2 regions of the Dehalobacter sp. DCM genome follow, and region 2 is predicted to be linked to the other one. Evidence: riboswitches for the same ligand, from Rfam matches in the RefSeq annotation. Region 2 holds a riboswitch; the other holds the start of a gene.

Region 1 (14,747 bases), 330 kb from region 2:
CGGTGTCGGTTCCGGCAACGGCGTAGGACTTGCCAATGTTCATGCCCGGCTCAAGGGAATGTACGGCGAAGAATACGGTTTAACGTTTGAAAGTAAACTTGGAGAAGGTACGACCGTAACCATGCGGCTTCCCTATTCGGAAATCATCAAGCCGGATAGTCCTGTCAACAGGTCCGATGACATCATGACGCTGACGGATAATAATATGGCATTAATGGATAATGATGCGAATGGATAGAAAAGTTGCCTTCATTAGGAATAATGTTTAGAAATGAGGATCAGCGTGTATCCTGGAATTGATATAATTGAAATTTCACGGTTTGAGCAAGCATACAGACGACACCCCAGATTAGCCGCTCGTCTATTTACGGAAAAAGAACTGGCTCTGCTCGAGAATAAAAACATCGCTTCTTTAGCGGCTCGATTTGCCGGTAAAGAAGCGGTTTTAAAGGCTTTGGGGATTGGACTTAGCGGTGTTTCCTGGCATGATATTGAAATATTCCAGAACACAACAGGAGAACCCTATGTTGTACTTAGTGACAGAGCGTGTATCATAGCCCGAGCAAGAGGGGCCGGCATAGTGCGTCTCAGCCTTTCTCATACCAAGGAGATGGCAATTGCGTCGGCCATTTTGGTATAAACGCTTTTTTCATTTGACGCAGTACGCTATAATAATAAAAGTATATTCAATAAGAAATATAATTTTCCGAGGAGGGCTATAAGATGCGTATTGTAAGTGCCGGACAAATGCGCAATATTGATTCCCATGCCATTAATGACTTCGGCATCCCGGGATCAATTCTCATGGAAAATGCTGCTCTGGCTGTGGTTCGGGAAATAAAATCCCTTCTGGAAGTTGGCGGAAAATGTCTGCGCGGACAAAAGGCCGTCATACTTGTCGGTAAAGGAAACAACGGCGGTGACGGTCTGGCTGTCGCCAGGCACCTCCGCATTTTAGGGATGGAAGTAACTGTTTTTCTCTTTGCTGTCCCCACCGAACTGCAAGGGGATGCCAGGTTAAACTATGATTTATATCAAAAAATGGGTGAAAAGATTATCCCGGTTGATGATGAAAAACAGCTTCGTTTGTTCAAACTGGCACTGATGCAATCGAATGTGGCTGTTGACGCACTCTATGGCACCGGTTTTAAAGGGGCTATTCCTGAATTTATCCAGGGTTTCATTGAAGATTTGAATAAAACAGATCTTCCTGTTGTTTGCATTGATATCCCCAGCGGGTTAGAAACGGATACCGGAAAAGTACATAATATTGCGGTAAAAGGGGATGTCACTGTTACGTTTGGGCTGCCAAAGCTGGGGCATTTTCTGGGAGAAGGCCTGATTTATACAGGAAGGCTGGTGACGGATCCGATTTCTATACCGGAAATTGTCATCAGCGAGGAAAAAATATTTGCCTACCTTTTAACGGATGAAGTTATCAAACCGCTCATCCCGATTCGGCATCCATTAGGGCACAAAGGGACACATGGCAAGGGGATATTGATCGGCGGATCATTGGGGATGAGCGGCGCCGTCATGTTAGCCGGGCGTTCTGCTCTACGCTGCGGTATCGGACTGCTTCAGATCGTAACACCGGAAGCAATCGCGGAAACAGTTGATCTGGGTGTAATCGAAGCAACCGTTTGGCCGGCGCCGGACTATGAAATGCTCTCAGCCAATGCCTGGCTAAATATCAAAGAGCGGCTGACGGATGCAGATGCTTGTGCTGTTGGACCGGGACTTAAGCAAACGGAGTCATTTCTTGCAGTTATAAAAAATATACTTGTAGAGACAAATATTCCAGTCATACTCGATGCCGATGCGTTAAACCTGATGGCGAAGGAACCGGAACTCTTAAGTGCCAGGAAAGGTAAGGGCAATCTCATTTTAACGCCGCATCCGGGTGAAATGGCACGCTTATGCGGTATGACACCAGCGGAAGTACAGGACGACCGCCTTAAGATTGCGATGGCTAAAGCTGTTGAGTGGGGAGCTATCATCGTTCTTAAGGGGGCGGGTACCATTGTGGCATCACCTGACGGGAGAGTATTCCTTAATATGACCGGGAATACTGGCTTGGGTACAGGCGGTACCGGGGATGTCCTGACTGGCAGTATCCTATCCTGGACTGCCCAAGGCGTGCCGCCACTTGGTGCAGCGTGTATGGGAGTATACCTTCATGGTAAAGCAGCGGATTCCTTGAAAGAGCAATATGGGTTATCTGGCTATACCGCATCGGAAGTAACGGAGTATTTGCCCAAGGTTCGCAGAGAAATTGAAGAGCAAAAAAATTAATATATGGACAGAACACATGAGGAGAATAAAATGGAATTTTTTCGTCCGGTTTGGGCAGAAATTGATTTAGGCGCATTGAAACGAAATTTCAGAAGGGTAAAAAGTTTCACCAAAAGTGATGTGATGCCCATTGTCAAGGCAGATGCCTACGGACACGGTGCCATAGCGGTAGTCCGCGCTTTAAGAGAAGAAGGGGTAACTCGTTTTGGCGTTGCGATATTAGATGAAGCACTGGAATTGCGGAAGGAATTTCCGGATATTGCCATCATGGTCATCGGACCGACGCTCCCGGAGTATTCGGAGATCATGGTCAGAGATGATATTATCCCGGAGGTATTTCAACTGCGCCAGGCTGAGGCCCTATCGGCTGCGGCCGAGAAGTTGCATAAAACAGCCAGGCTGCATATCAAAGTGGATACAGGGATGGGCAGGATCGGGTTTCGGGATAATGCGTTTGAAGCGATTCAAAAGATTGCCGGGCTTCCCGGTCTTTTTTTGGAAGGAATCTATACGCATCTCGCTACTGCTGATGGCACCGATCTGACCTATGTCTCCAAACAGCTAACGCTATTTAATACCCTTCGTGATCAGTTACGTGCTGCCGGAATTACTATTCCGATCCGCCATGCGGCTAATTCTGCAGCGATCATCCAAGTGCCTGAAAGTCATTTTGAACTTTGCCGTCCGGGGATTATTTTATATGGACTTTTGCCGATGACGCATACCGGCCAGGAAGCAGGATTTGAACCGGTACTTTCATTGAAGACGCGTATATCTCAATTGAAAACAATCCGCAAAGGGGAGAGTGTCGGATATGGCAGGACCTTTGTTGCGGAACGTCCGACGCAAGTGGCGACGCTCCCGATCGGCTATGCTGACGGTTGGCGGCGGTCATTGTCCAATAACGGTGAGGTCCTGATCAAAGGGAAACGGGCGGCGATCATCGGCAGGATCTGTATGGACCAAACGATGGTGGATGTGACCGATATTCGCGGGGTAGACGAAGGGGACGAAGCGATCTTAATCGGCGATTGCGGGGAAGATCGAATTACAGCCGATGAAATTGCGGGCCGTTGCGGGACTATCAGTTATGAGATCACCTGCGGCTTGACCAAAAGAGTGCCGCGAGTGATAGTAGACAATGATATTTAGAGAATAATATTGTCGAAAATAATAGTTGATTCCATTATAAAAGGGCGCTATAATGAGTCTGGATTATATCCAAAAACGATTGAATCCAACTTAATGGATAATTGAATACGTGTAGAACAGGTGTTGAATGATGCAGGCAGCATCATTTAGTGAAAAGGAAAGTCGGGTTAAAGCCCGCGCGGTCACGCCGCTGTAATAGAGGAGTTCTTCAGGAATGCCACTGGGAAACTGGGAAGGTCTGGAGAATGATGATACTGGAGCCAGAAGACCTGCCTGTTTGATCTCACCGTTATACTCTACGAGCGATAGAGAGGTGTGTGGTATTTCAAAAGGTATTTCCTTCGAATATAACCTCTCAACATAACGAGTTGAGAGATTTTTTTTCTGTTCACGGATGAACAACTGGGCCGAACAAAGATCATTCATAATTCGCAGTACCTTGTTTATTGCAAACTATCGGCTTAGTCCATATGGAGAGTTGGCGCTTCACTTATGTCACGGATGACAAGAAGAAATCCGGAATATCAATTTACGGCTTCCAATAAATCGGATATCTTCTGGAGATTTCGATATACTTCAAATAAAGTTAATTGAGCTTTACATAGAAATAAATTTAAACTAAGGAAATAAGTACTTATGGACCAGGCAGAACTTTATGTCCTCAAACAAAATAAAAAACTGCGCTGCGGCTTCACGACAGGATCCTGCGCGGCGGCAGCAGCCAAAGCCGGAACTGTGATGCTGCTGAGCGGCGAACTGTGTACGGAAATAGCCATTGCTACACCGAAAGGCATCGTCACCACGATGAAAGTACTGGAAATACAGCGGGATGATCATCAGGTGACCTGTGCCGTCAAAAAAAACAGCGGCGATGATCCGGATGTGACCGACGGGATCCTCATTTTCGCTACGGTTGCCAAAGCGCAAGAGCAGGCTATTCGCGTCGACGGCGGCACGGGAGTTGGCCGGGTCACAAAGCCCGGACTGGCCTGCCCAGTAGGAGAAGCAGCAATCAATCCGGTTCCCCGAAGTATGATCATCGCGGAAGCAGAGAAAGTCTGCAACGCGCTGGGCTATGAGGGTGGTCTCACTATTACGATTTCTGTTCCGGAAGGGGAAGCGGTTGCCAGGAAAACTTTCAATCCCCGTTTGGGTATCGTCGGCGGGATTTCGATTTTGGGGACTTCCGGCATGGTTGAACCCATGAGCGAGAAAGCGTTGATCGATACGGTTCGGCTTGAGATGAACCAGCAAAAGGAAAAGGGCTGCCGCCATCTGTTGGTGTGCCCGGGAAACTACGGGGAAACATTTGCCCGCGGGACATTAGGATTACAGAATACCTTGGTCCAGTGCAGTAACTATATTGGTGAAATGCTCGATTTTACCGTGGAATTGGGCTTTGACAGCCTGCTTTTGATCGGACATGCCGGAAAACTGGTTAAGCTGGCTGCCGGTATCATGAATACCCATTCTCGCTATGCGGACTGCCGGATGGAGGTTATCGCCGTTCATGCAGCCCTTCACGGTGCTTCGCGGGAGATCGTTCAGGAGATCATGCGTTGTCTGACAGCACCGGAAGCGGTTGCCGTTTTGGACCGCTATGGCCTCCGCAACGATGTATTCGCGTCGATTATGTTAAAAATCAATGACTATGTACATTACCGTCTGCAAAACAAAGTGAAAGCCGGTGTGATCTTGTACACTAACGAACAGGGCATCTTGGGCAAAACTCCGGAAGCAGATGAAATCATAAATAAGCTTAAAAGGATGGAAACAGCATGAACGCAGCATTATATGGAATAGGCGTTGGGCCTGGGGACTTTGAACTAATGACGCTGAAGGCGATACGGATCATCAAAGAAGCAGACCTGATTGCTGTTCCGCGTACCGATGAAAAAGAAATGACCGCCTGGAATATCGCTAAGCAGGCCGTTGATCTTTCCCAAAAAGAAATACTCGAACTCTATATGCCGATGACCCGGGATGCTCAAATACTGGCACAAAGCCATCAAAAAGCGGCTGAGCTCATCATGGACCAGCTCAAACAGAACAGGTCGGTGGCGTTTCTGACCCTCGGGGACCCGTCAATCTACTCGACATATATTTATTTGCACAACCGAGTACTGGATGCGGGTTATGATGCCCGGCTGATACCGGGAGTCCCCTCTTTCTGCGCAGTTGCCGCCCGGCTCAACACCCCCCTTTGCGAGGGAGCGCAGCCGCTGCACATTATTCCGGCATCCTATGAGGGATCCTTCGATTATCTGAGTTGGGGCGGGACCAAGGTCCTAATGAAATCCGGCAAAGAATTCAGCAACGTGAAGGAAGAATTGCTCAGCAGAGACCTGGTTGAGGATACCCAGATGGTAGAATGCTGCGGTATGCCCACGGAGAGAGTGTATCATGATATCCGAAATGCCAAGGGGAAAGCAAGCTATTTTTCGACGATCATTGTCAAAGAAAAGGAGATCACCAAATGATTTATTTTGTTGGAGCCGGTCCGGGAGCAGTTGATTTGATTACCGTGCGCGGCAGAACGCTCTTAGAACAGGCCGATGTTGTCATCTATGCCGGTTCATTGGTTAATCCGGAACATTTGAGCGTTACAAAAAAAGAATGTGTCATTTACGACAGTGCGAAAATGACGTTGGAAGACGTGATCGCAGTGATGGTTCCTGCCGAACGGGCTGGAAAAAAAGTGGTTCGCCTGCATACCGGTGATCCGAGCATTTACGGTGCGATCCGTGAACAAATGGATCTGCTCGATGAAGAAAAAATTCCTTACGAAGTGGTTCCCGGAGTCAGCTCTTTTTTCGGTGCAGCTGCCTCCCTAAAGAAAGAATATACCTTACCGGACATCAGTCAGACTGTGATCATCACCCGGATGGAAGGCAGAACTCCGGTACCACCGAAAGAAGATATTGCGCTATTGGCATCCCATCAGGCCACCATGGCGATTTTTCTCAGTACCGGGATGCTGGATAATTTAAGTGCTAAGCTGATCGCAGGCGGTTATACAGCTGACACACCGACGGCCATCGTCTATAAGGCCACATGGCCCGACGAGAAACATTTCCATTGTACGGTAGGGACCTTGGCCCAAACAGCCCGCGACAATCAGATCACCAAGACCGCGTTGATTCTCGTAGGATGGTTTTTGGGGGATGTCTACGACCGTTCCAAACTCTATGATCCGACATTTACCCATGAATTTCGGGAAGGTAACGATTCGCGATCTTGAAAATGAGGGTTGATCATGAAAATAGGCATCCTGGCCTTTACGGTCAACGGTGCGGATCTCGCACAGAAAATAAAAAAGGTGTTTGCATCCCAGGGTGATGAAGCCCGCTGTTATCTGCCGGAAAAACTTTGCGGACAAATCGGCGGCACGGAGCTGGCAGAGCCGATCCTGCCTGATTTAATAAGCTTCACGGGCAGACTGTTTACGGCGAATGAGGCCTTGGTATTTGTCGGGGCCTGTGGGATCGCAGTGCGGGCCATCGCCCCCTTCGTCCGGGATAAGACGGCCGATCCGGCAATTATATGCCTTGATGAAAAGGGAAAGTTTGTCATTCCGCTTTTGTCCGGTCATATTGGCGGTGCCAATAGGCTGGCCGACAGGATTGCTGAGTCGCTGCAGGCCGTCCCGGTGCTTACTACCGCTACAGATGTCAACAATCTCTTTGCCGTTGACGAATGGGCCGCAGTCCATGATGCCTGGATATCCGATATGAAAGCAGCGAAAGAAATCTCAGCGCGGCTGCTGGCAGCTAAGCCTGTGGGCTTTTACAGCGAACTGAAAATTGAAGGAAAATTGCCCCGACTAATCCAAAAGGATCGACCTGACCTTGATCTTGGCATTTGTGTTTCGCTGAATGCCAAGATACACCCATTTACACACACGTTGAATATTGTTCCGCGGACGGTATATCTCGGGATCGGCTGCCGGCGAGGTACGCCGCAGAAAGAGATCGGAGAGCTCGTATTGGAGCAGCTGGAAAAAAACAGGATCAGTCCCGAGGCGGTTGCAGGGATTGCCAGCATCGACCTTAAGGAAGATGAACAGGGTTTGCAGGACTTTGCTGCCCAAAATAGCCTGCCGCTGCATTTTTATACGAAAGACCAGCTTCTTACCGTACCGGGTAACTATACAGAGTCAGAATTTGTCAGCACGATTACCGGTGTCGGTAATGTTTGTGAACGGGCTGCCGTACTGGCAAGCGCCGGTGGGAGCCTGATCAGTCCGAAAGTATCCGCTCATGGGGTGACCGTTGCTCTGGCCCAGAAGGAATGGAGGGTTAGCTTTGAATATTAGAATGATCGGCATCGATCATGAAAAAGCGTCCTTAAAGGAACGTGAACTGTTTGCCTTTACGCCGACTCAAAGCAGACAAGCGATGGAGGCTGTTGTCAAAAGGGACGGTATGGAAGGGGCCGTGATTATTTCCACCTGTAACCGTACGGAGCTATGGCTCAGCGAAAAAGAGGGTTACATGGTTGATTTGGCCCAAGTTCTATGTGACCTGAAAAACTTGGAGAAGACAGAACGGGAAAACTATGAGCACCTCTTTGTCCTTCGCCGTTCCCAAGAAGCGTATGTTCACCTTTTTCAGACGGCCTGCGGACTCAAGTCCCAAATTTGGGGCGAAAGCCAGATTTTGTCCCAAATCAAAAACGCCATCGAGGAAGCCAGAGAAGCCAACACAGCGGACCTTTATTTGGAAAAGCTGTTCCAGATGGCAGTGACCTCTGCCAAGAAAGTTAAAACAGAGATTAAGCTGACCGCAACCGATGTGTCGGTGGCGACCAAAGCGCTGGAGAGAATTCAGGAAGTTGTGCCCTCTCTGGTGAATAAACGCTGTCTGGTCATCGGCAACGGCGAGATGGGAAAGATCGTCGCCAGCCAGTTAGCATTGTGCGGCGCAGAGGTTTATATTACCTTAAGACAGCATAATCATAAGACATATGTCTTACCGAAGCGTTGCAAGGGTGTAGATTATGAAGAACGTTATGCTGAAATGGCGGAAATGGATATTGTGGTCAGTGTGACGTCCAGCCCGCATTATACCGTGAAAGCGGAGGCCTTGGCTGAAGTCCTGGCCCCCGGGTATGGAACAAAAGTTTTTTGTGACCTGGCCGTGCCGCGGGATATTGAACCTACGGTGCGTGAAATAGATAATATCATTTTACTGGATATGGACAGTCTGGGACTGGCGAAGGCAGAGCTTCGAAATAAGCGTTCTTTAGCTGCAGCAAATGCCATCATTGAGGAACATATCGCGAAGTTTATCGCCTCCTTTGAAATCCGGAACTATCTGCCCCTTTTGCAAAACATATCCAGTTCAGCTTCGGAAAAAATCTGCCGCAACTTGCAAAAAGATCTGGAGAATCTCGATTTAAGTGATCAGGAAAAGACGGCATTTGAAAACCGATTGGCCCAAGTCGCAGAAAAAGTAGTCAGCTCGGTACTGTATGGATTCAGAGACAGTATTGATCGCGATCTTTGGAATGAGTGTTTTACAAATTTAGAGAAAGTGATAAGGTAAAAAGAGACGATGAAAATATATGTGGTAGGCTTAGGACCGGGCGGTCCGGAACAAATGACCAACCGTGCGCTGGAGGCACTCCGGGAAAGTGACATCTTAGTTGGCTATACGTTCTATATCGATTTGATCAAGGATCAATTCCCCGGGAAAGAAATAATTGCCACCCCGATGAAAAGAGAAGTCGACCGCTGTCGGACAGCCATCGAAAAGGCTTTGGCGGGTGCGACAGTGGCAGTGGTTTCCAGCGGCGATGCCGGAGTGTATGGTATGGCAGGGATCGTACTGGAACTTGCCGAGCCTTATCCCATGCTGGAGGTTGAGGTCATTCCGGGAATTACCGCTGCCTGCAGCGGGGCCGCCGTTCTTGGAGCGCCTCTCATCCATGATTTTGCCGTGATTAGTCTCAGTGATTTATTAACGCCCTGGGAAAAGATCGAAGCCCGGTTGGCGGCGGCAGCCCAGGGGGATTTTGTTATTGTACTCTATAATCCGTCAAGCATGAAACGGCACGATTATTTGCAAAGAGCGTGTGATATTGTAATGCGTCATCAAAGCAATGGTGTACCGTCGGGTATTGTGCGCAGTATTGGCAGAGACGGCGAAAACTACGAGCTTGTCTCCAGTTTGACGGAATTACGAGAGAAAAAAGTGGATATGTTTACGACGGTCATTATTGGAAATTCGCAGACACGGATCATTCATAACAAACTGGTGACACCAAGGGGATATAAAAAATGATGAAAAAGCCGGTATTCTGGATCATTGCCGGGACAACTGAAGGAAGGGAATTGGTCGGTGCGCTGCGCCGCAGCAACGCCGAAGTCTATGTTTCAGTGGCCACCGATTATGGCCGGGAATTGATTCAGGCTGGCAGGAATATTCACATTCAGGCCCGGCGTTTGAGCCCGGAGGAAATGAAGGCTTTCATCGGGGAGGTTAAGCCGGACTGCGTGATCGATACTACGCACCCTTATGCCCGGGTCGTAACGGATAATATCCGGGAAGCGTGCCTTGAGACATCAACAGACTATATCCGGCTGCAAAGAGCAGAGGATCAATCATACCAAGAAAAAACAGTATCTGATCCGAAAGTATCGGATAATATCATCAGCGTAAATAGCAGCAGGGAAGCAGCCCAGATATTAAACGAAACCACCGGCAACATTTACCTGACCTGCGGGAGCAAGGAAATCGACGCCTTTACTATAGTCCGGGACTACCGGGAAAGAGTTTTTGCCAGAGTCCTGCCCATGCCGGAAGTGATGGCAAAGTGCGAAATGCTTGGCTTCAAAAAGTCCAACATCAGCTATATGCAGGGTCCTTTTTCCACGGAGCTGAATATCGCGATGCTGCAAGCAGCCAAGGCTGACTTCCTGGTCACCAAGGATTCCGGTATCGCCGGAGGATTCCGGGAGAAAATGGAGGCAGCCCGGGAACTCGGTATTACCGTTATACTGATTAAGCGTCCCGAGCCTGGCGCCGTGGTAACCAATCAAGGGGAGCAGACAGATCAGGCAGATAATACAGATAAGGTAGATATTGTAGATCCACATCAGACAGTATGGTCAGGGCAATGTACCATTACCGCTAAAGACGAGCTTCTACAAAAATTGGTTACAGACTATTCGTTGGAATGGCAGCAGGAGCATCCTTGGTTTCCGCTCTTTATCTCCCTGGAGAATAAAAAAATTGTTATCTTCGGGGGCGGGAAAATCGCGGCAAGAAGAATCAGAACCTTGCTGCAATTTAAGGCCAGCATAACGGTGATTGCCCCAGAAATCATTCCGGAGCTTGAAGCAGACCTCGCAATCAATGAAACGTGTTCCGTGTATCGCCGCCACTATACTGAAGGAGACTGTCAGGGTGCATGTCTGGTCCTGGCCGTAACCAGTGATTCCCACGTAAACCGACAAATTGCTGAAGAGTGCACACGCCATGGCATTCCAATCAGTGTTGCGGATGCCAAAGAACTCTGTACATTCTATTTCCCGGCTGTGATCCGACGAGGAAATATGGTGATCGGGCTGACGGCCAGCGGGGAAGACCATAGGGGGGTCAGGAAGGCTGCAGATAAGCTCAGACTGCACGTGGATGAATTACTGGAATGACACGCCAGTTGTTCGGAATGAAACCGATACACATCGCGACATAATAACCTAATTTAATCATGACAGTATCGCTTAAGTCAGATTTGTTAGGAGATAAAATAACAGGTTTAACCAGAATAGAGGTAGCCGCATGGGAAAAAGGAAAATAATCGTTGGCAGCCGGGATAGCAGGCTGGCGGTAATCCAGTCAGAGATGATCATGGGAATGATCCGGGAAAACCATCCTGAACTGGAACTGGAGCTTATCACCATGAAAACCACAGGGGATGTTATTTTGGAACAAACTCTTGATAAAATCGGTGGTAAAGGTCTTTTTGTCAAAGAATTGGATAAAGCCTTGAACGAGGGTGTGATCGATATCGCGGTACACAGCCTGAAAGATATGCCGGCTGAACTTCCGAAGGATCTGCCTATCGTGGCTTTTTCCCAAAGAGAAGATCCCAGAGACGTCTTGGTCCTGCCACTGCATATGGAATCGATGGCGAACATGGACAAAGAGAAAGCGGTAGGCTGTTCCAGTGCGCGACGGACGATCCAGCTTCATGATCTTTATCCGGGATTTCAGGTCAAACCGGTCCGGGGCAACGTAATAACCCGCTTAAGAAAACTGGATAGCGGCGAATTCAGTGCCTTGTTGCTGGCTTATGCCGGACTCAAACGCTTATCATTGGAAAGTCGGATCAGTAAAATTTTCTCTACTGAGGATATGATCCCTTCAGCCGGCCAAGGGATACTCGCAATCCAAGGCAGAAAAGGGGAAGATCTTAGTTTCCTGCAATGTGTTAATAACAAGGATTCACAAAGTGCAGCGCTGGCGGAGAGAGCTTTTATCCAGACACTGGACGGAGGATGCAGTTCGCCTGCTGCCGCCTTTGCCGAGGTAGCCCATAATGAAATCCGGATCACGGGTCTGCATGTCGATGTCATTACCGGCGCCCAGGCGAGAGGTACAATCAGCGGGAACACCGAGGATGCTGCGGAATTAGGACATCGTTTAGCCGTGAAACTGCTTTCGGAGGTAAAATAAATGGAAAACAGGAAGACAGGAAAAATCTGGCTGGTCGGAGCAGGCCCGTCGGATGCAGGACTTTTAACGCTGAAAGGTCTTCGTGTCCTGCAAGATGCGGAAGTCGTCGTCTACGACAAACTCGTCGGGATTGAGATATTGAATCTTATTCCAAAAGAAGCGAAAAAGATCGATGTTGGCAAACTGCCGACCTATCATCGTGTCCCGCAGGAAGAAATCAACCGGATCCTGCTGGCAGAAGCACTGGAGGGCAAACGTGTCGTCCGCCTGAAAGGTGGAGACCCGTTTATGTTCGGACGGGGCGGCGAGGAGCTGGAACTTTTATCTGAACGTAAGATCCCCTTCGAAGTGGTACCCGGCGTCACATCCGCCATCGCTGTTCCGGCTTATGCAGGGATCCCGGTGACGCACAGAGATTTTTGTTCCTCACTGCATATCATTACCGGCCATACCAAGGAAGGCGAGGCACCCAATATTGATTTTCAGGCTGCGGTCAATATGAAAGGAACCCTGGTCTTTTTGATGGGGGTCTCCGCAGTTAAAAGTATCTCCGAGGGACTATTAAATGCGGGTATGGCTGCCGATATGCCGGCAGCGGTCATTGAAAAAGGAACCACAGCCAGGCAGCGCAGGCTGCTGACCACTGTCGGCTCGTTGCCCGAGGACGTGGCCAAAACAGAAATTCATAACCCAGCAGTCATCGTGATTGGAAAGGTTTGTTCTCTGGCGGAGAACTTCGAATGGGCAGGACTGCGTCCCCTTGCCGGCAAACGGGTGGTGGTCACCCGGCCCGAGAAACTCAATTCTGTGCTCAGTCAGAAGATCCGTGATCTGGGCGGAGAAGCGGTGGAGTTTCCGTGTATCCAAACCAGAGCAATTCGTGAAAATCCTGAATTTAATGCTGCTTTGGAACAGATCAGGGACTATCATTGGCTGGTGTTTTCCAGCGCCGTCGGTGTGGAGACCCTTTTTGATAAAATGAAGGAAATGAAGCGCGACATCCGTGAACTCTACGGGCTTAAGATTGCGGTTATCGGCAGCGGAACAGCGAAGCCGCTTACGCAGCGCGGCATGTATGCGGACTATATGCCGGAAACCTTTAATGTGGCCAGTCTGGCCGAGGGATTGACCAAAGTCCTGGCTCCAGGGGAAAGGGTTCTTGTCCTCAGGGCCCGGGAAGGATCCGATGATTTGAATCAGATATTCGACCGGGAAGGCATTGTCTATGATGATATTCCCGTCTATGATACTGTTTATGAAGCCGACGGCAACAGCTTTTCCAAGGATATTATACAGGCCTATGATTTTGATTATGCCGCCTTTACGAGCGCTTCCACAGTGAAAGGCTTTGTCAATGCCCTGCCGGAGCTTGATTTTACCAAAGTTAACGCCGTTTGTATTGGGGAGGAAACGGCGAAGACTGCCGAGGCCTATGGTATGCATTGTATTACTGCTGAAAAAGCGACGTTGGACAGTATGGTTGAGGCGATTGCCAATCTCATTGGTAAATAAGTTGAACTGGACTTGTTGATACTTTTATTGATGATTAAGAAATAAATGATTGAATAAAAGTTTAGTGTAAGTACCGAAGGAGGACCCTATGGATGTAATCAGGCCAAGGCGATTAAGAAAAGACCCAATTACCCGGGAAATGGTACGTGAAACCCGTCTGGCGAAGAGTGCACTGATCTATCCGTTGTTCATCACGGAAGGAAACGGGATTGAAGAAAACATTGCGGCGATGGACGGACAGAAACGGTACAGCCCGGACCGGGTCGAATATGCGGTTGAATCGGTTATCAAGGCAGGAATCAACAGTATCCTGTTGTTCGGTGTACCGGAACACAGCCATAAGGATGAAAGCGGCAGTGAAGCCTTTAACGAAAACGGAGCGCTGCAGCAGGCAGTGAGGAAAATCAAAACAAGTTTTCCCCAGTGCAATGTCATCACGGATGTCTGCCTCTGCGAATATACCAGCCATGGCCACTGCGGTTTGCTGGACGGCCGGGAAGTGGATAATGACAGGACACTGCCGATATTGGCAAAAGTCGCAGTTTCTCATGCCCAGGCCGGCGCGGACATGGTGGCACCATCCGATATGATGGACGGCCGGGTTCAGGCTATTCGCGAAGCACTTGATCAGCATCATTTTACTAATATCCCCATCATGTCTTATTCAGCCAAATATGCATCTTCTTTTTACGGCCCGTTTCGCGAGGCGGCAGGGTGTGCGCCATCCTTCGGCGACAGGAAAACCTATCAGATGGATTATCACAATCAGCGGGAGGCCTTGCGTGAATCGGAGCTCGATGTCCAGGAAGGCGCAGATATCTTGATGGTCAAACCGGCCTTAGCTTACCTGGATGTGATAGCCCGGATGAAAGATACATTTGATCTGCCGCTGGCGGCCTATAGCGTCAGCGGAGAGTACAGCATGATCAAGGCAGCAGCCAAGGCGGGACTCATCGATGAGGCCGCCATGGTCTGCGAAACCACCGTCGCCATTTTCCGGGCAGGGGCTGATATGCTTATTACCTATTTTGCACCGGAAATTGCCGCTTATATCACGGAAGGCAGAATAGGCTAAAGAAAGACAAGGCAGGTATAGGGTATGAAATC
Region 2 (6,945 bases):
GCCGTCTTTCCCCAGATTACCTTTATGTGTGTAACTTCACAAAAGCCGTTAAAATAAGTCAGTCTTTTCCGAACCTCTACTTATTATGTCCCCGGGACGGTTTACAGGAATACGTGGCTGACAACGCTTTGAGAAGAGTGATTATGTTTGACGGTAAGATTAATTATGATTCGTTTTTTAGGTTTAAGGAGGTTTTTAAGACTTTCAAGGAGTGGGAAAGCAACATGCAGCGCTCTCTTATTGCTGGCCGCGGCTTACAGGATTTACTGGATATCAGCGAAAATATCATCGACAGTCACATTGCTGTCGTTGATTCGGGATTTAATCTTCTAGCGTATACGCAGCATACGGAGTGTGAAGCCCCCCTGATTCTTGGTCTGCTGACTCAAAATCCCCGTGCCAATCACAAGCTGCGTTATCTTAACCTATCCTGGGAATCATGGAGTCAAATGCCAATAATTATTATTGGGACAATACAAGATAACCGCAATTATATCCATGCTTTGAAAGTGCTGAACAACATCGCCGGCAATCCGGTATTGGTCGTCCTGACATGTCATTGCCGGCAATTAACTAAAGGGCAATATGACAAATTTTCAATACTTCTCGCGAAACTATCCTGTTCCATAAACACGCTGGGAACGCCCTCAACTCCTTCTTTCCAATTGGTTACATACAGTCACGGTAATGTAGAAAACTGATTGTTGTCATCTAGTGACTATGCCGGTGATGAATGTTTGGCGTGTGCCCATGCCAATGTTCTGTCTCTTCGTGTTGGTGGACATGCGAATGATAGTTTTTTTCCAATTTCGTATCACCCTGATGACTGTGGGTATGATGCCCATCACTATGGCAATGCCGGTGTTCATGTTCGGTATAGTGATGTCTGTGCCAATGAACATGGTCTTCTTTTAATAACAAAATGGCACCCAGTATCATCACAGGCATTGCGACAATAAACTGTATTTCCGGAACCTCTCTATATAAGGCGATGGATAAAACAGCTCCCAAGAAAGGCGCAATGCCATATAAGGCGCTTGTCCGGGCTGAGCCCAGTTCTCGCATGCCTTGAATAAAGAAAACGATACTGCAGCCATAGCTTAGACACCCCAAGAACATTGCCATTACCGCATAGGACAAATGCGGAAATGGCTGTCCGATAATTTGCGCCAGGAGCAGAGAGAATATTCCTGCACACGAACCTTTGATGGCAACAATCATATATGGATCTTTAGCTGAGATATTCCGTGTAAAATTGTTATCCGCGCCCCACAAGCCGCAAGCGGCGAGTACCCCGACGGCACTAAGGGAGAAACCCCATTGCCCGGAAGTATTCCAGGACAGCGCGATGCTGGCAACGGCAATTAATAGAACTGCCCCCCAAATACGCTTCCCGATGTGTTCTTTAAACACAATCCCGGCAATAATGGTTGTCGCCACGCCTTCAAAATTTAACAAAAGGGCAGCTGTCGAAGCAGGTGCCTGTTTCAGTGAAACCATCAAGACAATGGGAGCGGCTATTCCGCCGGATGAGATGGCCCCGATCAACCATGGCCAATCCTGTTTAACAATTTTTGCTTCACGGCAACTGCCTTGATCAGCCTTAAACAAAACGCGCCAAAGCAACATCCCCATACCGCTGCCTATGTACAAGAATCCGGCCAGCGGTACAGGGGCAATATCCCCTAACAGCAGCTTTGCCAAAGGGACACTGGCCCCGAACAAAGCGGCGGCTGCGATAATCTGCAAAATAGGAAACCAAAACAATCTATTTTGTTGATTTTTCATTCTTCCAATCATTTAATGCCTTCCGCGCCTCAGATATGGTCATCGCCGATTCTGTCAAAGCAAAATCATCTTTCGCCCTCAGTATTTCCATTAGATGCCCAATTCGCGGCAGCCTTAAGTTAACACTTCGAATCGTTTCCTTTTCTGAAAAGACTTCTTTCGGCGTCCCTTCCAGAATGACTTTTCCTCGATCCAGGACATAAACAAAATCGCAGTAGAGCGGAACAATATCAATCTCATGGGTCGAGATAACAATGGAAAGCCCAAGTTCATTTTGGGTTTCCTTAAGAAGTTTCATGATCTCACTGACTCCCATCGGATCAAGCCCTGCTGTCGGTTCATCCAACACCAGTATATCCGGCTCCATAACAAGCACCCCGGCAATAGCCACCCTTTTTTTCTGACCGAAGCTGAGAGAATGGGTCGCTTTATTCTTCAGATGGGTTATTCCTGTTCGCTCCATCGCGATTTCCACTCTGCGGCGAATTTCCTTTTCCGGTAATTTCATATTAACGGCCCCAAAAGAAATATCTTGATAAACATTAGCGGAAAAAAGCTGGTTATCCGGATCCTGAAAAACAATACCAACCTTCCTGCGCAGTTCCTGCAGTCCTTTTTTTGTATAATCAAGCGGCGTCTCTCTGAAGAATACTTGCCCGGAGGACGGTTTCAAAATCCCGTTAAAGTTCAGAAACAACGTGGATTTTCCGGCGCCGTTACTTCCTAATACCGCGGTCGTTTCCCCTTTTCTGATGCCCAGAGTAACCTCATCCAAAGCGCTGGTCCCGTCGGCATACGTGTAAGATAACATTTGCGTTTCCAGTATGCAGTCCTTCATTAGAGCAAACCTCCCCAATACTGTCTGGCCAGCAATACCGCTGTAATCAAACCAACATTCATTATTATTGTTGCCAGGAAACGCCGCCAAGAGAAGGGCGCTATTTCTTCCAACACGGCGATTTTGCCGTCATATCCCCTGGCTTCCATCGCCGTATACATATCATCTGAACGTTTGTAGGCCCGGATAAAAAGCGTTGAGGCCAACATCCCTAACGAACGATACCCTGCTTTCAGGCTCGAATAACCCAAGCGGGAATTTTGAGCCGTATACATGGTCTCCGCAGTTTCCATCAGCACAAATATAAACCGGTAAATCAAGCTCATCATTTCCAGCATAAGCTGCGGACATTTCAGCTTGCGCAGTGCGGACAGCAGATCAACCATCGGCGTATTCAAAGACAAATAATACAAACAGGACACCGCTCCCAAAGCTTTGAAAAAAAGCTGTATCGCCGTCTCCATACCGGGTTTGGAGAATCCCAAATAAAAACCAAACACTGGAAAAGCCAGAATAAACTGATGCGGATCGTTTACAATTTGAAAAGCGATCATAAGGACACCCAGAATAAGGAAAGACATTGGTATGAGCATCAGTTTAAGAAAAAAAGGGAGGGGTATGCCTCCCTTTTTGACAGTCAACCAGCTCATAATCAATAATACGGTAACCGAAAGCAGGATAGAGTTTGCCCAAAGACAGACACATAACGTCAGCAAAGCAAGCGCCATTTTTTCCATGGGATTTGTTTTACTTAGTTTGGAAGCATAGGCATATTTATCGATATTGATCATCTTTTGATTTCCTTATATTAGTTTTTGTTTTTCTCTTCCCTTTTATAGCGTCCCTTCATATAGCCGAGTCCGTAAAAGAGTATACCGGAACCAAGTGCTGCTTGCAGAGAGAACAGTAAGCTTTCAATCTCTCCGCTGGGCGGCTCAAAAATAGAAGAAAACCACGGCGTGTATTCAGGATTAATTTCAGTAATCGCCGTTTCAGCTTGACCGTCTGCTCCGCCGAATTCAGCGTTTTTGTTCATAACCAGCGGAACAATGGCGAGCAAAATAACGATGGCAATCAGGACAAGATTGGTTGTCAGCCTGCTTTTATTATTCGGCATATTGTTGCTACTGCTCATCTTAAATCCCCCCCAGCAAATACTTTTAAGGAATGAAGTTCGTCGCTTTTCAGGTAAGTCTTGATCGCGTTAAAAATAATAACCGTTAATATGCCTTCACTGATGGCCAGAGGCACTTGGGTAAAGGCAAAAATCCCCATAAATTTGCCGGCTGAGACTGCAATACCCCCAGTTGCGGCAGGGAATGCCACCGCCAGCTGCAACGATGTGACAATGTAGGTAACCAAATCCCCCAAGGCCGCCGCCAGAAACACGCCCAGCCACTCCGGTCCTTTTAGTTTTTTCACCAGCAGAAAAACACCGTAGGCGATAAACGGACCGACAATCGCCATGGAAAAGGTATTGGCGCCAAGCGTCGTCAGCCCACCATGAGCTAGTAGAATCGACTGGAACAGAAGAACAATAATGCCAAGTACGCTCATAACGGCAGGGCCGAACAAGATAGCTCCCAAACCAGTTCCTGTAGGATGTGAACAACTCCCGGTAACGGAAGGTATTTTCAAAGAGGATAAGACAAAGACAAACGCACCGGCCATTGCCAGCAGCAACTTTAGTTTTGGAGACTCATTGGTTATTTTGCGCATGGCGTATAAGCCATACGCGACAAACGGGATGCACAGAACGCCCCAGGAGATACACCAGACCGGGGGAAGAAACCCTTCCATGATGTGCATGGCAAAAACATTTTGAGGCAATAAGATCAGCATCAGGGTGATGCTTGCGACCATTGTTATTCGTTTCGTATTCATTCGTGTCACCTTTCTTCTTGATCTAAACTAAAATCTTCTCATAAAATATTATTATCAAGCCATGTTATTACTTCATTGACACTCCTCATGGTCAAACCATAGTCCGTTTTGTTTTTTCGAATTACAATGATTTCCAGACCCGATTCTAACGCAGCCGAAATTTTCGTATCCGTCCCGCCGGCTTGACCGCTGTCCTTTGTCAACACGACGTCCGCTCCATAGAACTTAAAAAGCGCTTTGTTAATGTCTTTGGAAAAAGGACCTTGCATGGCGACGATGTCCCGGGGTTGAATACCTAAGTCCTGGCATTTCTGTACCAGTCGTCCTTCAGGGAGAACCCGGACAATAAAACGGGCCATGCCCGCAAAAGCGCTATGTACAATACTACCCAATTGGTGACTGCCGGTAGTAACAAAAACATTAACCTTTCGTCCTTTTTCCCGGTGTAATGCACCAACGCGCTCATTAAGACGATACAAAACTTCATCCCAATTATATGTCTGGAATATCAAGGAATTTTCTGGGATGTGGGTTTCAGGTCTTTCTAATCTGAGGTACGGAATATGGAATTGTTCACATAACTGTCTCAGTGAACAGAACTTATCACTCAAAGGATGGCTGACATCAAGAATAACTGAATCCGCCGGCAAACAGTCTTTAACCGTCCAAGCCGACTTCTTAATAAAATTGATCCCCCTGTTTTGGAGATGTTTACTTAATTCAAAAGCTGCCGATGTTTCTCCCAGAAGGACAATCATTTGAACCTCCTTAGCCTATAGATAAAACCGAGACAATGCCGCTCCTTGCCATCCGTGGCACCGCGGCAGTAATCCCTCCATGGATAGCGCCGCTCCTTGCCATCCGTGGCACCGCGGCAGTAATCCCTCCATGGATAGAAAAAAACCTCTACCATGAAAAGGTAAAGGATCTAACCTGTATCAGAAAGCGGTAAGAATTCCGAAAACATAAGGCATTCACCTCCCTAACATCCCGTAGGTAGTTACAGTACCCAGTATGAGCAGGTCTCCTGGCTTAAGATCTTTATCGAATCACGTCTTCCCAGGTTAATCCCAGTGACATTATGTGATTCGACTCCCTCGTACAGTGGCGGGAACCGCGTCAGCTCCAACTGACTTCCCTTTTCAATTCTTGCCCTCGGGCAGGAATAACTCATTACTGTATATTCAATTTGATATATTATAGCATGCTAGCTTAAAACTGTACAGTTTAATTCTAAGCTATTATTCTGCATTTTCGCTCATACCTTCATCCTTTATACCCTCATATTCTTACTGTTTCAAACAAGTCGTCGCCTTTAACGATCAGAATTTTATCCCCCCTACCAGGATTGTAAAAATATGCGAGCACACTATAATGATTTTGACAGCAGAATTAAGAGGAGTGATTATTATGCATATGGCTGACGCATTAATTTCACCGGTCGTTGGAGCGGTAATGTGGACTGCGACAGCAGGGGTTGCTGCCTATTCGATAAAGAAAGTCCAAGCTGAACTGGATGAAAAAAAGATCCCGATAATGGGGGCAATGGGCGCATTTGTTTTCGCTACACAGATGATTAATTTTTCGATCCCGGGTACAGGATCCAGCGGACACCTTGGGGGAGGACTTTTGCTTGCCATTTTGCTCGGCCCCTATGCCGGCTTTATCACGATGGCTGCCATTTTATTGATTCAGGCCTTATTTTTTGGTGACGGCGGGTTGTTAGCTTATGGCTGCAATGTATTTAATCTTGGTTTCTATACGTGTTTTCTTGCTTATCCACTGATTTACAAAACCATAACAAAGAAAGGAATCTCGCCCAAACGCATTCTTGCCGGTTCAATGATCGCAGCGATTGCGGGTCTTCAGCTGGGGGCTTTGAGTGTGGTATTTGAGACATTCTTGTCTGGAAAAACGGAACTTCCTTTCAATGCTTTTCTACTCATGATGCAGCCGATCCATCTGGCAATTGGCATTGTTGAAGGGCTTGTAACCGCTGCCGTAATTTCCTTCGTTTGGAAAGCCCGGCCTGACTTGTTGGAAAAATCGGCAGTAACTAATACTTCCGGTACCAAAGCAATTAAACGTGTTGTCATCGGCTTCTTGATCGCTGCCCTGGTGATCGGCGGCGGTGTTTCCTGGTTTGCATCTGCTAATCCCGACGGACTGGAATGGTCAATGGAGAAAACCGCAGGCGTCACGGAACTGGAAGCAACGGACGGGATTCATGGTTTTTTAGCCGGAATTCAAAGTAAAACGGCTTTTTTGCCGGATTATGGTTTTAAAACAACAAATACCGAAGCTCACACTGAACCGGCAGCAGAAACCGGAGATACTTGGCCTGCTGTAAGTGCTGGAACATCCGTTTCCGGTTTCGTTGGCGGCGCGCTTACACTCGCATTGCTTATAATGGTAGGATTTGTCCTGCATTTTTT

The links. A riboswitch is a leader RNA that binds a small molecule or an ion and turns the genes downstream of it on or off. The one in region 2 is predicted to bind cobalamin.
Region 1: it holds a riboswitch for cobalamin, as region 2 does, so the genes downstream of both, cbiD (cobalt-precorrin-5B (C(1))-methyltransferase CbiD) here and LPY66_RS06580 (precorrin-6A/cobalt-precorrin-6A reductase) in region 2, are expected to answer to the same signal.

What each region holds. Positions count from the first base shown of each region.
Region 1 is NZ_CP092282.1:1,047,933-1,062,679, forward strand. Features, by position in the region: gene LPY66_RS05100 (sensor histidine kinase) at 1-238, shown strand, start outside; gene acpS (holo-ACP synthase) at 284-640, shown strand; gene LPY66_RS05110 (NAD(P)H-hydrate dehydratase) at 724-2,295, shown strand; gene alr (alanine racemase) at 2,326-3,447, shown strand; cobalamin riboswitch at 3,549-3,738, shown strand; gene cbiD (cobalt-precorrin-5B (C(1))-methyltransferase CbiD) at 4,084-5,229, shown strand; gene cobI (precorrin-2 C(20)-methyltransferase) at 5,226-5,927, shown strand; gene cobM (precorrin-4 C(11)-methyltransferase) at 5,924-6,688, shown strand; gene LPY66_RS05135 (cobalt-precorrin 5A hydrolase) at 6,704-7,762, shown strand; gene hemA (glutamyl-tRNA reductase) at 7,752-8,993, shown strand; gene cobJ (precorrin-3B C(17)-methyltransferase) at 9,003-9,731, shown strand; gene cobK (precorrin-6A reductase) at 9,728-11,101, shown strand; gene hemC (hydroxymethylbilane synthase) at 11,232-12,128, shown strand; gene cobA (uroporphyrinogen-III C-methyltransferase) at 12,129-13,640, shown strand; gene hemB (porphobilinogen synthase) at 13,729-14,715, shown strand; gene hemL (glutamate-1-semialdehyde 2,1-aminomutase) at 14,740-14,747, shown strand, end outside.
Region 2 is NZ_CP092282.1:1,381,838-1,388,782, reverse strand. Features, by position in the region: gene LPY66_RS06610 (hypothetical protein) at 1-701, shown strand, start outside; gene LPY66_RS06605 (DMT family transporter) at 712-1,788, opposite strand; gene LPY66_RS06600 (ATP-binding cassette domain-containing protein) at 1,769-2,626, opposite strand; gene cbiQ (cobalt ECF transporter T component CbiQ) at 2,626-3,417, opposite strand; gene LPY66_RS06590 (energy-coupling factor ABC transporter substrate-binding protein) at 3,435-3,761, opposite strand; gene LPY66_RS06585 (energy-coupling factor ABC transporter permease) at 3,758-4,510, opposite strand; gene LPY66_RS06580 (precorrin-6A/cobalt-precorrin-6A reductase) at 4,549-5,268, opposite strand; cobalamin riboswitch at 5,512-5,699, opposite strand; gene LPY66_RS06575 (energy-coupling factor ABC transporter permease) at 5,921-6,945, shown strand, end outside.